One region of the Serratia rubidaea genome, then DNA from elsewhere that is predicted to be linked to it. Evidence: predicted binding sites of a transcription regulator. Region 1 holds the regulator's gene; each other region holds the start of a gene.
The links. Region 1 encodes Fur, which represses iron uptake genes when iron is present. Its sites were predicted from a motif close to ATAATAATGAGAACNACTATCAA; they were not measured.
Positions count from the first base shown of each region.

Region 2: the regulator Fur is predicted to act here: its motif matches at 2,619-2,641, upstream of entS (enterobactin transporter EntS).
Region 3: the regulator Fur is predicted to act here: its motif matches at 1,997-2,019, upstream of I6G83_RS15745 (siderophore-interacting protein).

Region 1 is NZ_CP065640.1:2,748,083-2,752,284, reverse strand. Features, by position in the region: gene ybfE (LexA regulated protein) at 43-330, shown strand; gene fldA (flavodoxin FldA) at 553-1,092, shown strand; gene fur (ferric iron uptake transcriptional regulator) at 1,407-1,853, shown strand; gene I6G83_RS12825 (beta-N-acetylhexosaminidase) at 1,969-4,202, opposite strand, start outside.
Region 2 is NZ_CP065640.1:21,243-25,444, forward strand. Features, by position in the region: gene I6G83_RS00125 (isochorismate synthase) at 1-83, opposite strand, end outside; gene fepB (Fe2+-enterobactin ABC transporter substrate-binding protein) at 318-1,268, shown strand; gene entS (enterobactin transporter EntS) at 1,255-2,526, opposite strand; gene fepD (Fe(3+)-siderophore ABC transporter permease) at 2,795-3,739, shown strand; gene fepG (iron-enterobactin ABC transporter permease) at 3,736-4,202, shown strand, end outside.
Region 3 is NZ_CP065640.1:3,375,020-3,379,221, forward strand. Features, by position in the region: gene chaA (sodium-potassium/proton antiporter ChaA) at 1-820, opposite strand, end outside; gene I6G83_RS15745 (siderophore-interacting protein) at 1,135-1,953, opposite strand; gene I6G83_RS15750 (gamma-glutamylcyclotransferase) at 2,426-3,103, shown strand; gene cbl (HTH-type transcriptional regulator Cbl) at 3,367-4,202, shown strand, end outside.

The DNA of each region.
Region 1 (4,202 bases):
CCATCGCTTTTTGATGCTAATTCCCTTGCAGTACCGCTACCTATGGCAAAAGAACAAACGGATCGCACGACGCTGGATCTGTTCGCAGATGAACGCCGTCCGGGGCGCCCGAAAACCAACCCGTTATCCCGTGATGAACAGCTTAGAATCAATAAGCGTAATCAGTTACGGCGCGATAAAGTCCGCGGGTTACGGCGTGTGGAACTGAAAATCAACGCGGAAGCGGTGGAAGCGCTGAACAGGCTGGCCGAACAGCGCAACATCAGCCGCAGCGAACTGATCGAGCAAATGCTGCTGGCGCAGCTGGCGGACGAACAGCCGTCGCAATAATAACGTGCGGCAGCCGCACACGGCGTAAGGCGATGCCCGCTTAACGCCGCCTTACTTTCCGGCATCGCATGAACGCGATAAAACCCCGGAGCAAATTTCTGGCATGATAGGCGTTTACCGGTGGGACCCAGGTCTTTACCAAGACGCTACTTTACAACGATACCGATGCGATCAGCAGGCGAAACGTATTGTAATTTATTGAATTAAAAGGTTATACGCAATATGGCTAACGTAGGCATTTTCTTTGGCAGCGACACGGGCAATACCGAAAACATTGCCAAGATGATTCAAAAGCTCCTTCGCAAAGACTTCGGCGATGATGTTGCTGAGATTCACGACATCGCCAAAAGCAGCAAAGAAGATCTGGACGCATTCGACATTTTGCTGCTGGGCATCCCGACCTGGTACTACGGTGAAGCACAATGTGACTGGGACGACTTTTTCCCGACGCTGGAAGAAATAGACTTCAACGGTAAGCTGGTTGCGCTGTTCGGCTGCGGCGATCAGGAAGACTATGCCGAGTACTTCTGCGACGCGATGGGCACCATCCGCGATATTATCGAACCGCGCGGCGCCGCTATCGTCGGCCACTGGCCAACCAAAGGCTACCATTTCGAAGCCTCCAAGGGTCTGGCGGACGACGACAACTTTATCGGTTTGGCCATTGATGAAGACCGCCAGCCGGAACTGACCAACGAACGCGTAGAAGCCTGGGTCAAACAGATCGTCGCAGAGCTGAGCCTGGCCGATATCATCGGCTGATATTATGCTCCGCAATGCTGCGAGACGGCTCCCGCTGACCGGCGGGGCCGTTATCGGCATCACGGATTGAAGCAATAGAAGCTACATATTAGTAACTTCCCTCCCCGTCACGGTAGACTCTGGCCCCGGTTTATCCCATTCATCAAGATGTTGCACGCGCAACATGTAACGGCGCAATAGACTTTTGTTAACAACCGGCGGTTTCCATTTAGGTCAACCGGTTCTATAATGAGTCGCTATTAACGCTTTGTGCCGACCGATGCCACAGGCAACAATGCCTCAACTGATTAGCATAGTAACAGGACTGAATCCGCATGACTGACAACAACACCGCATTGAAGAAGGCCGGCTTAAAAGTCACGCTTCCGCGACTCAAAATCCTGGAAGTGCTGCAAGATCCGGCTTGCCATCATGTCAGTGCGGAAGATTTGTATAAGAAACTGATCGACATGGGCGAAGAGATTGGTCTGGCGACGGTTTACCGCGTACTGAACCAGTTTGACGACGCCGGTATCGTTACCCGTCACAACTTCGAAGGCGGCAAGTCCGTATTTGAGCTGACCCAACAGCATCACCACGATCACCTGATCTGCCTGGACTGCGGCAAAGTGATCGAGTTCAGCGATGAGTCCATCGAAGCGCGTCAGCGTGATATCGCCAAACAGCACGGCATCAAGCTCACCAACCACAGCCTGTACCTGTATGGCCACTGCACCAGCGGTGACTGCCGTGAAAACGATACGCTGCATAACAAGAAATAAAGCTGGCCTGCCAGCGTAAATCAGGAACCGCCGCACGGCGGTTTTTTTATGCCTGTCGATCGAGGAGCCGCTGCGGCGCCCGCCGTTATAGCGATGGGCGCCGCAGACGTTTGGCTTAGGCCGTTACCGGCTCCGCGCGGCTGAAGCGCTTGCCGTCCGGGCTTGCCGAACGCACCTGCACCTCGCCCTGCACCGCCGGTCTGGCGGCGTCATCATAGCGCTGCCAGCTCTGACCGCCGTCGGTCGAATACTCGATGGTCAGGCCCGGCAGTGCAATATTGGCCTCCAGCCTGCCGCCGTCAATGCGTGCGCCCGGCACCGGCAGGCGATAGCGGATACCGCCCGCATCCAGCTTGGCCAGTTCACGCTGCCCCAGGATATTGGCAAAAACCTGCCACTCCTGCGCCAGCTTTTTGCCGTCGACAAAGCGGGTTTCCCCACCCTTGTACTCGCGGCCCGCCTGATAGTCCAGCTCCCAGTCGGCGCGGTGCCAGGCGCGCTCGGCCACCGACAGCGCACGTGGGAAGATCATATACTCCATCTGCGGATCGGTTCGCACCACCTCGCTCCACAGCTGGGCGGACAGACCGTGCGCCCCCGGCCACGGCTTGTCGCTCTTGGCGCTGAACGCGTTGCCGTCACGGTCGACCGAGGTTTCGGCATTCTGCGGCATATTGTCCGGAGCAAAGCTGAAAATCTTGCGCTCGTCGCTGAAGCGGGTGCCCCAGTAATAGCCGCTGTCGTTCGGGTTCACTTCATACGGGAAGTCCAGATAGACATAGTCCGGGTTGGAGACCACCACTTCATAACCCTTGTTGGCCCAGTCGTTCACCGAGTCAAAACCGCCCCAGTACAGGGTATCCCAGAAGTTGACGCCCACACGCGAAGTGGCGAACGCTTTGGCGTCCTTGGCGTCTTTCAGGCCATCCTGCCAGGCCTGCATCCGATCGATACCGTGCGCCTTCACCAGCTTGCTGACCTCCTGGCCGAAGTAGCTCGGCAGATGTTCCATATCCGCCACTTTACCGCTGTCGATCAGCCGCTGGCAGGCCTGCGACTTCGCCCATGGCTTATCTTCCTTGCTCAGATCGAGCATCCCCTTGCCCGCCTCCGGTTTCTTCACGTCGGTGTAGCCGGCCCCCAGACGGATGTTTTTCGCCTCATCGCCACCAAAGTGCCAGGTGCCGATCGGCTGCCCCGCCTCCTGATGCATTTTGACCAGTTCCCCCATCACTTTGTCGACAAAGCGGGTGGAGGAGTCCAGGCACGGGTTCAGGTAGCTCTGACGGTTAAAGAACTGTACCGAGGTGGTGTTCGAGGTATCGGTCGGGTCGACCAGCCGGTACGCCTCCGCCTCCTGCTGCTTGCCCTGCGCCATCAGTTTCTGGTAGCGCGCCTCCATGGAAACCACCGCCGCGCGGGCGTGCGCCGGCATGTCGATTTCCGGGATCACCTCAATATGTCGCGCCTGCGCATACTTGAGAATGTCGATGTAATCCTGACGCGAGAAGAAACCGCCGTAGACATCCGGCCCCTGACCGTACTGCGGCAGCAGACAGGTGGTTTCGCTCAGGTCATGGCAGCGCTGCGCACCGACGTCCGTCAACTCCGGCAGGCCGGGGATTTCAATACGCCAGCCCTCATCATCGGTCAGGTGGAAATGGAATTTATTCAGCTTATAGGCCGCCATCTGATCCAGCAGGCGCAGCACGGCGTCCTTATGGTGGAAATTGCGCGCCACGTCGAGGAACAGCCCGCGGTAGGCAAAGCGCGGCGCGTCGCTCGCCTCCAGCGCGGCAATCTTCTTCTCGCCATTCAGCGGAATCAGCGACAAAATGGACTGCAGACCGTAGAACACCCCGCTCTGGTCAAAGCCGGTAATCCGCGCTTCCTTCTCGCCCAGCGTCAATTTATAGGCGCCGGATTGCGCCATCTCGCCGCTAAACGATGCCGGTCTGATCTCGGTGACGATCGGGTAGCCCGTCGCCGCACTCGCGACGCCAAGCTGCTTAAAGCGCTCGCGCACCACCTCCGCTGACGCCTGATCCAGCGCGTCGAGGTTCAGCGCCACGCCGTTGCCAAGATCGATATCCTGCGCATGGATCTGTACCGACATCGGCGTCGGGATAATCTGGCCGCGCAGTGAAGCGGCCGGCAACGTCTGCACATCCGCGTTGCGCGTAAAGCGCGAGGCCGGCGTCATCAGCACGTTGTTATCGTCTTTGGTGCGCTTCCACTGGTCGTCGCCAAACGGCGCCACAAACCGATCCAGATCTTCGCTATCGGTATTGACCAGCACCTGCGGTTTGGCATCACCGGCGGTGGCATACCAGCGCGGCAGGAAATCGG
Region 2 (4,202 bases), 2.3 Mb from region 1:
GCCGGATCTACGCCGAAATGCGCCTGTTCGTTCTCTTTCGCGTGCGGTGCCTTCTGCTGAGCACCATTCACGGCTGTATCCATGGGTACGCCCTCTGTTATTCGCCAATAATAACCAATATAATAATGATTATCATTTGTGTTTCGTGGCGCTAAATTACCCTCCGTCTCCCGCTATGTCAATAAACGTAAACACTTCTTTACCCTGATAATCATGGTATAAACATTGTGGTATTCTCTAGATAAATGATAACCATTAAGCTTTCCGCATTTAACGGCGAGGCGAACTCGTCAATGACACCAACAAGGATTACCCGGATGAAGAAGATCCTGCTTTTGGGGCTGGCGCTGCTGACCCTCTCCGCGGCACAGGCGGCTTCCCCACAATGGCCCCGCACGATTGACACCTCTCACGGCCCCGTTACCCTCAAGCAGCCCCCGACGCGCATCGTCTCCACCAGCGTGACCCTGACCGGCACCCTGCTGGCGATTGACGCCCCGGTGGTCGCCAGCGGCGCCACCAACCCCAACGGCCGCTTTACCGATAAGCAGGGCTTTTTCCTCCAGTGGGGAGAGGTTGCCGCACAGCGCGGGGTGAAGCGTCTGTACGTCGGCGAACCGAATGCCGAAAGCATTGCCGGCGAAGCGCCGGACCTGATCGTGATCTCCGCCACCGGCGGCGACTCCGCGCTGCAGCTGTACGATCAGCTGTCCGTTATCGCGCCGGTGCTGGTGGTCAACTATGACGATAAAAGCTGGCAGGAGCTGGCGAAAGAGCTGGGCTACGCCACCGGACACGAAGCCCGGGCCGAGAAACTGACCGCCGACTTCGCCGCCCGCGAACAGGCGCTGAAACAGCGCATCACGCTGCCGCCGCAGCCGGTTTCCGCCCTGGTGTTCCGCCAGGACGGCAAGGCCGCCAATCTGTGGACCGCCCAATCCTCACAGGGAAAAATGCTGCAGCAGCTGGGTTTCACGCTGGCGCAACCGCCGGCCAGCCTGCACACCAGCACCAGCCAGGGCGCACGTGAAGATATTGTTCAACTGTCGGGAGAGAGTCTGGCGGCGGGGCTGAATGGCCAGACGCTGCTGCTGTTCGCCAATGACGAAAGCGACGTACAGCGTCTGATGAATAATAAATTCCTGGCGCAGCTGCCGGCGGTGCAAAACCAACGGGTTTATGCGCTCGGCAACGAAACCTTCCGTCTGGACTACTACAGCGCCAGCAACCTGCTGGCGCTGTTGGAAAAACGCTTTACTTCCCGCTAGCCTGCGCCGCAGCGGGCTGGAGGGTCGCCTCCGGTTCGCTGCGCGTAACCCGCCGCAAACTGCCCATCACCACCAGCAGCACCACGCCCAGCAACGCCGCGCCGAAGCCAAAACCGGTCGAGGTCATGGCCGGCAGCATCAGCGCCCCCATCGCCCCCAGCAGCAGCGCGCCCAGCGCGTCCCCCACCACGTTTTGCGCGGTCCACAGGCCGTTAATACGGCCAAGGAATGCATCCGGCGTCAGGTTCTGAATCAGCCCGTACTGCAGCAGAGAGTTCAGCGCGCTCAGATAGCCGAAGGCCACCAGACAGGCCAGCGCCAGACCGTACCACGGCATCAGGCCAAACAGTCCAACGGCGACAAACGCGGCGATGGCGGTCAGCAGCATCATCCAGCCCGGACGTGCCACCTGCGCCACCCGGCCGCTGGTGAAGGCGCCGAGGGCGGCGCCCAGCGGCACAGCGGCATACATAAAGCCCAGCTGCGACGCGTCAACGCCCCAGTTGCCGGCCAGCGCCGGGTACAGGATGCGCACCGCGCTGGCCATGGTCAGCAGCGCGCCGATCAGCGCCACCATGCCGATCACTTTATTCTGGAACAGAAAGGCAAAACCGCCGGCCAGCGCCTTCAGCGGATGCTCGCGCGGCTGCTCCGGCGGCGGCAGCTGCGGCAGACGCAGCAGCGGCACCAGTGTCAACAGGGTGCCGAGCGCCGCCAGCCCGTAGTTCCACGCCACCCCGGCGTGCGCGATCAGCAGGCCGCCCGCCGCCGGCGACAGAATCGAACCAAAGCGCACCGTCAGCATGCTGATGGCGCCGGCCTGCACGATATTCTCACGCCCGACCAGCGCCGGCGTCGCCGCCAGCAGCGCCGTGACGCCCACCGCACCAAAGAAGCCGTCCCATACCGCCAGCAGGTAAATCGCCGTCAGCGACGGTTCCGGCAGCGCCGCGTTGAGGCACATGCCGACAAAGCCGACGCCGCAGGTGGAGCGGGCAAACAGGATCAGACGGCGGCGCTCATAGCGATCGGCCAAGACGCCGCCCATCAGCAGGCCGGCGAACATGCCGCCGCCCGCCAGCGTTACCGCCAGACCCACCAGCAGCGTCGAACCGGTCAGCGCCTGGATCTGCACCGGAATGGCGATGGCCATCAGTCCCAGCGCCAAAATAGAGATAAAGCGCGCGCAGAATACGGCGCGGAACGCCTGATTGGTCTTCAGCAAACCAAAATCAAGCAAAATCGAGGGCTTACTCATTTTTTTTATCACCACAACTTTAAAAAGGAATTGCACGCTTGCTACTGCAATGGAGCAGCGACTCATGCTACCATAGATGAATACAATCAATAATGATAATAAATATCATTAATATTCAATTGAATAATGGGCTGTTATGTTCCGGCTTACACACAATTGCTCGCACGCTGCTTCAGCGCACCAGGAAGCTCTGTTTTTAGGCACTACGCGCGCTTTTCGCCGCCGGCTTTATGCGCTGCTGTTCGCCATACTGATTCTGCTGCTGGTCATGGCGCTCAGCCTGGCGCTGGGTGCGCAATCTATCCCCCTCTCCACCGTTCTGCAGGCATTAAACGGCCAGTGCAGCGGCGTTGACTGCGTGATCATCACCGACGCCCGCCTGCCGCGCACGCTGATCGGCGTGCTGGCCGGCATCGCGCTCGGTCTGGCCGGCGCCCTGATGCAAATCCTGTCGCGCAACCCGCTGGCGGACCCGGGCATTCTCGGCGTCAATGCCGGCGCCGGCTTCGCCGTGGTGCTGGGCATGTCGCTGTTCGGCGCCAGCGACATCGGCCAGTATCTGTGGTTTGCCTTTGGCGGCGCGCTCTGCGCCTCGCTGCTGGTGGCGCTGGTGGGCGCACTCGGGCGCAGTACGCTCAACCCGGTGCGCCTGACGCTGGCCGGCGTGGCGCTGGGGGCGGTGCTGGACGGCATGACCACCGGGATTTCGCTGCTGAACCCGCAGGTGTTCGACCAGCTGCGCTTCTGGCAGGCCGGCTCGCTGGATATTCAAAATATGCAGGTGGTGCGCACCGTCGCGCTGCCGATACTCCTCGGCACGCTGATCGCCCTGTGGCTGACCAAGGCCCTCAACAGCCTGAGCATGGGCAGCGATCTGGCCACCGCGCTGGGCACCGGCATCGTGCGCACCCAGCTGCTCGGCCTGCTGGCCATCACCCTGCTGTGCGGCGGCGCCACCGCCGCCGTCGGCCCCATCGCCTTCGTCGGCCTGATGATGCCGCATATCGCCCGCCGTCTGGCCGGCTCCGAGCTGCACTGGATTTTACCCTGGACGCTGGTGCTGACGCCGATTCTGCTGCTCAGCGCCGATTTGATCGGCCGTTTTCTGGTGCCGGGGGAACTGCGCGTCTCTATCGTCACCGCGCTGATCGGCGCGCCGGTGCTGATTGCGCTGGTGCGCCAGCGTCATATGTTCAGAAGGAGCCGCGGATGAGCAGCCATAGCGAGGTTCTGTCCGCGCCGAAGCGCGTCGCCCGCCTGTCGCGCGCCACCCTGACCGTACTGCTGCTGATCGCGGCCTGCGCCGCGCTGGCCGTCTACGCCCTCGGCGCCGGCACGCTGTCACTGAGCGCCGCGCAGGTAATTGACGCCCTGCGCGGCGAAGGCCCCGCCAATCTGGCGGTGATCGTGACCCAGTGGCGTCTGCCGCGCGTCGTGATGGCGCTGCTGATTGGCGCGGCGCTCGGCATCAGCGGCGCAATCTTCCAGTCGCTGCTGCGCAACCCGCTGGGCAGCCCTGACGTTATCGGCTTCAATACCGGCGCCTACAGCGGCGTGCTGGTGGCCGTGGTGCTGTTTAACAGCGGCATCCTCGGCATCACCAGCGGCGCGCTGGCCGGCGGCCTGCTGACCGCGCTGCTGATTTATCTGCTGGCCTGGCGCAACGGCGTTGAGGC
Region 3 (4,202 bases), 630 kb from region 1:
CCAGCCCTTCCGGCGACAGGATCAGCAGCGCCACCAGGAAGCCGGTGAACTGAGCCGGCGCGTTCACTTTGGTCAGCAGACCTTCCAGCGGGCCGGCGTTGAATTTGGTCACCGCGATTACCGCCACCAGGTGCACCACCAGCCAGGCGGCGTGCCACAGGCTGCTGTGGGAGGACGGCTTGCCGTGGTGCGGGTCGCCATCGTCGTCTTCATGTTCGTAGACAAACAGATTTTGGTGCGTTTTGGTCTGAATCAGCAGGAAAACGCCGTACATGGCGGCGGAAATCATCGCGACCAGCAGCGACTGGCCGGTGCTGAAGTTGCCGCCCGGCAGGGCGCTGGGCAGCACCAGCACGATCACCGCCAGTGGGAAAATCGCCATCAGATACTGTTTGATGCCGCCGAGGTTGACGTACTGGGTGGCGAACTTGCGCCCGCCCAGCAGCAGGGCGACGCCCACCAGTCCGGCGGTGACGATCATAATGATGGAATACAGGGTGTCGCGCATCAGGGCCGGCGCGGCGTCGCCGGTGGCCATCAGCGCGGAGATCAGGCTGACCTCCAGGATCACCACCGACAGGCTGAGGATCAGCGAGCCGTAGGGTTCGCCCAGGCGGTGGGCCAGCACGTCGGCATGGCGCACGACGCTGAAGGCGCTGCTCAGAATACCGAACAGCGCGAGAATATTGATGCCGACGATCAGCGGGAAGTTGCTGGTGCCGCTCCACAGGTTCAGGACAACCAGCGCAGCGATGGGGAAAATCAGGGAGTATTCGGTATGGCGGGATTTAGATCGGCCAGGATCGTGTTGCGACTTCATGGATAGTACGTCTCCTTTCTCGAACTGCAGGTTCCCGGTTGAGCGCTAATCGCCTGTATAACCGACGATTTCACGTATCGCGGAGGATACTTAATCATAGGATATGCTGACTGGATTGCACCGTGGGAATGGTGATGTTGTGGCGTTATGAGCAAGAAAAAACTTGCTTTATGTGACATAGAGTAACAAAAAAACCGCAGGGGATGCGGTTTTTTTTACTTACTTTTACGCAGCTAAGCGATTTTTTATCATTAACCCGCTAAAAAAATCAGTTAATGCCAAATTTCTTTGCGAATACACGCAGCTTGCGTCGATCAGGAATCAATATTGTCCATGATTTCATGGCGGGTCTCATGATAACCCTCCTCATTTAGCCCCTCACGCCAGTAAGGCACCGCATAAAGCTGATTACGCTCACATTGACGTTCACGACGCAGGTAGCGGCGCAGCGTGACCACCAGCTGGTCCTCGCCGGCCAGCCAGAAGTGCGTGCGGCCGGCGGGCAGCGGCTGCGCGCAGAACTGGGTGACCAGCTCGGCGGTTTTGTCGGTGCCGCCGATAATCCAGCTCAGTTCAAAACCGGCCGGCTTGCGCAGATCGAGGGCATCGGCGCTGCTGTCGACGCGGATAAAGGCGTGTCCTTCGCTGCGCGCCGGCAGGTTTTCCAGCAGGGCGGCGATGGCCGGCAGCGATGAAGGGTCGCCCGCCAGACAGTAAAAGTCGGCGTCCGGCAGCATGGGTTTTGGCCCGCCGGGGTTGCTGATGCCGATTTTGTCGCCGGCTTTGGCATGGCGGGCGAAGCTGACCGCCGGGCCGTTATGATCGTGCATGGCGAATTCGATGTCGATTTCCCGCTGCTCCGGGCGAATGGCGCGCACGGAGTAGGTGCGCACCAGCGGGCGTACGGCGTCCGCCGCCCAGACCGGGCCATTTTCCGTCAGGCGCGGCAGGTCAGGCTGGCTTTGCCCGGCGCGCGGCAGAAAGACTTTGATATGCGCCGCGGCGGCGTTGGCCGGGTAGTACTGTAAATCGTCGGCATAAAACGTGATGCGACGCAGGTGCGGCGTTACGTCCTCAACGCGGGCAACGCTGATTAAATAGGGGGCGCGGGTGCGGGATGCTTCGGTAGTCACGGCGTTCTCCTGTTGTCGTTGTGGCGGCAGTATACCACGACGGTTGATAATGAGAATCGTTGCCAATTAAAGGCGCACCGTTTGCCAATGTCGCGGTTTATTCCCCGGATAACATTGCGGTTATTTTCTCCGATTGGGGGAACCAATATATGAGGCTTATATGTCCGGCTGACAAAGAAGGAAATATTATTGCTGCTGGGTACAAATACTTTTGCCGGTAAAAAAGCGCCGGAGACTTGATTGCCGCTGCGGAAAAGAATAGTGTCATCATTAGGCGGTTAAATAGTGAACTAATAAAATTCCGTATATATCCGTCATACTTCAAGTGACAGGTGCGTTGGCTGCATGAATCAGTTACCGGAGTAAGTTCAGCGGGATTCTGCCGGTACCTTGAATTATTAGGCTATGAGAGTGATAGGTTTAAATCAGTGGTGATGGGAAGCAGCGGCGCTGCTACCCGGGAGGTTGATCGGTGTTAACGCGAGATTTTCTGCAGCAGGCAGATTGCAAAACGGCATTTGGTGCCATCGAAGAGACGCTGTTGCTGACGCCGGAGCAGCGGGCGGCGTCGCTGGCGAGTACGCTGGCGCAGCGGCCGGACAGCGGCCCGGTCTGGGTCTTTGGCTACGGCTCGCTGATGTGGAACCCGATTTTTGAAGCGGAAGAGGTGCTGCCCGCTACCCTGCAGGGCTGGCACCGGGCGTTCTGTCTGCGCCTGACCGCCGGGCGCGGCACCCAGCACCAGCCTGGCCGCATGCTGGCGTTGAAGGCTGGCGGGCAGACCCGCGGTCTGGCCTTCCGCCTGCCGCAGGCGCAGCTGGAAGACGAGCTGGCGCTGTTGTGGAAACGCGAAATGGTGACCGGCTGTTACCTGCCGACCTGGTGCGAGCTGACGCTGGACGGCGGCCAGCGCATCACCGCGCTGGCGTTTGTGATGGACGCGCAGCATCCGCTGTTTGAGGAAGATACCTGCCATCAGGTGGTGACGCCGCTGATCGCCAGCGCCAGCGGCCCGCTGGGCAGCAACGCCCAGTATCTGTTTGCCCTCGACCGCGAACTGAAAAACCACGGCATGCATGATGACGCCATCGGTGAGCTGGCCAGCAGCGTGCGCCAATGGCTGCAGCAGCATGCGCCGCTTGCAGGCTAAAGCGCGACGGGCGCGTCTGGTTATACCCAATCCCTCTATTTAATAACTGTCAGCAAGGGCGGAAAATAAACCGCCCTTTAGCTATGGTTATCCATCCTGTTGTTTTTATTTGATTTTCATTTTTAACCCGCCGGGCGCCGGCAGAATGCGGCGCCCGGGCGACGTCTTATCGTGAAAAAGCATAACTAAAGGCTATTTCTTATTTGTGAGCCTGCCGCTGTCCCCGTATCAATATTAGGAAATCGTGCGCAATGGGGGACAGGATGAATTTCCAACAATTAAAAATTATTCGGGAATCGGCCCGTCGTAATTACAATCTGACCGAAGTGGCCAATACCTTATTTACTTCACAGTCGGGGGTCAGCCGACATATTCGCGAACTGGAAGAAGAGCTGGGCATCGAAATATTTATTCGCCGCGGTAAACGCCTGCTGGGAATGACCGAACCCGGCAAAGAGCTGCTGGTGGTGGCCGAACGTATTCTGAACGATGCCAACAATATTCGCCGGCTGGCGGATGTGTTCAGCAGCAACGACGACGGGCAGCTGCATATCGCCACCACCCATACTCAGGCGCGTTACAGCCTGCCGCGGGTGATTAAGGAGTTCCGCGCCCTGTATCCGCGGGTGCGGGTGGTGCTTAATCAGGGCACGCCGGAGGAGATTGCCGCCATGCTGGCCTCCGGGGAGGCGGATATCGGCATCGCCAGCGAGCGGCTGATCAACGACGACGCGCTGGCGGCGTTTCCTTACTATCGCTGGCACCATGCGATTCTGGTGCCGGAAAACCACCCGCTGACGCAGGCCGGGCCGCTGACGCTGGAGCAACTGAGCACTCAGCCGCTGATCACCTACCGGCAGGGCATTACCGGGCGTTCGCGTCTGGATGCGGCCTTTAAGGCGGCGGGGCTGACGCCGGACATCGCCCTCAGCGCGCAGGATTCCGACGTGATTAAAACCTATGTGGAGCTGGGGCTGGGCGTGGGGGTGCTGGCCGATATGTCGTACGAGAAAGAGCGCGATCGCGGACTGGTCAGCCTGAATGCCGAACACCTGTTCGAGCCGAATACCGTCTGGCTGGGGTTGAAGCGCAGCCAGCT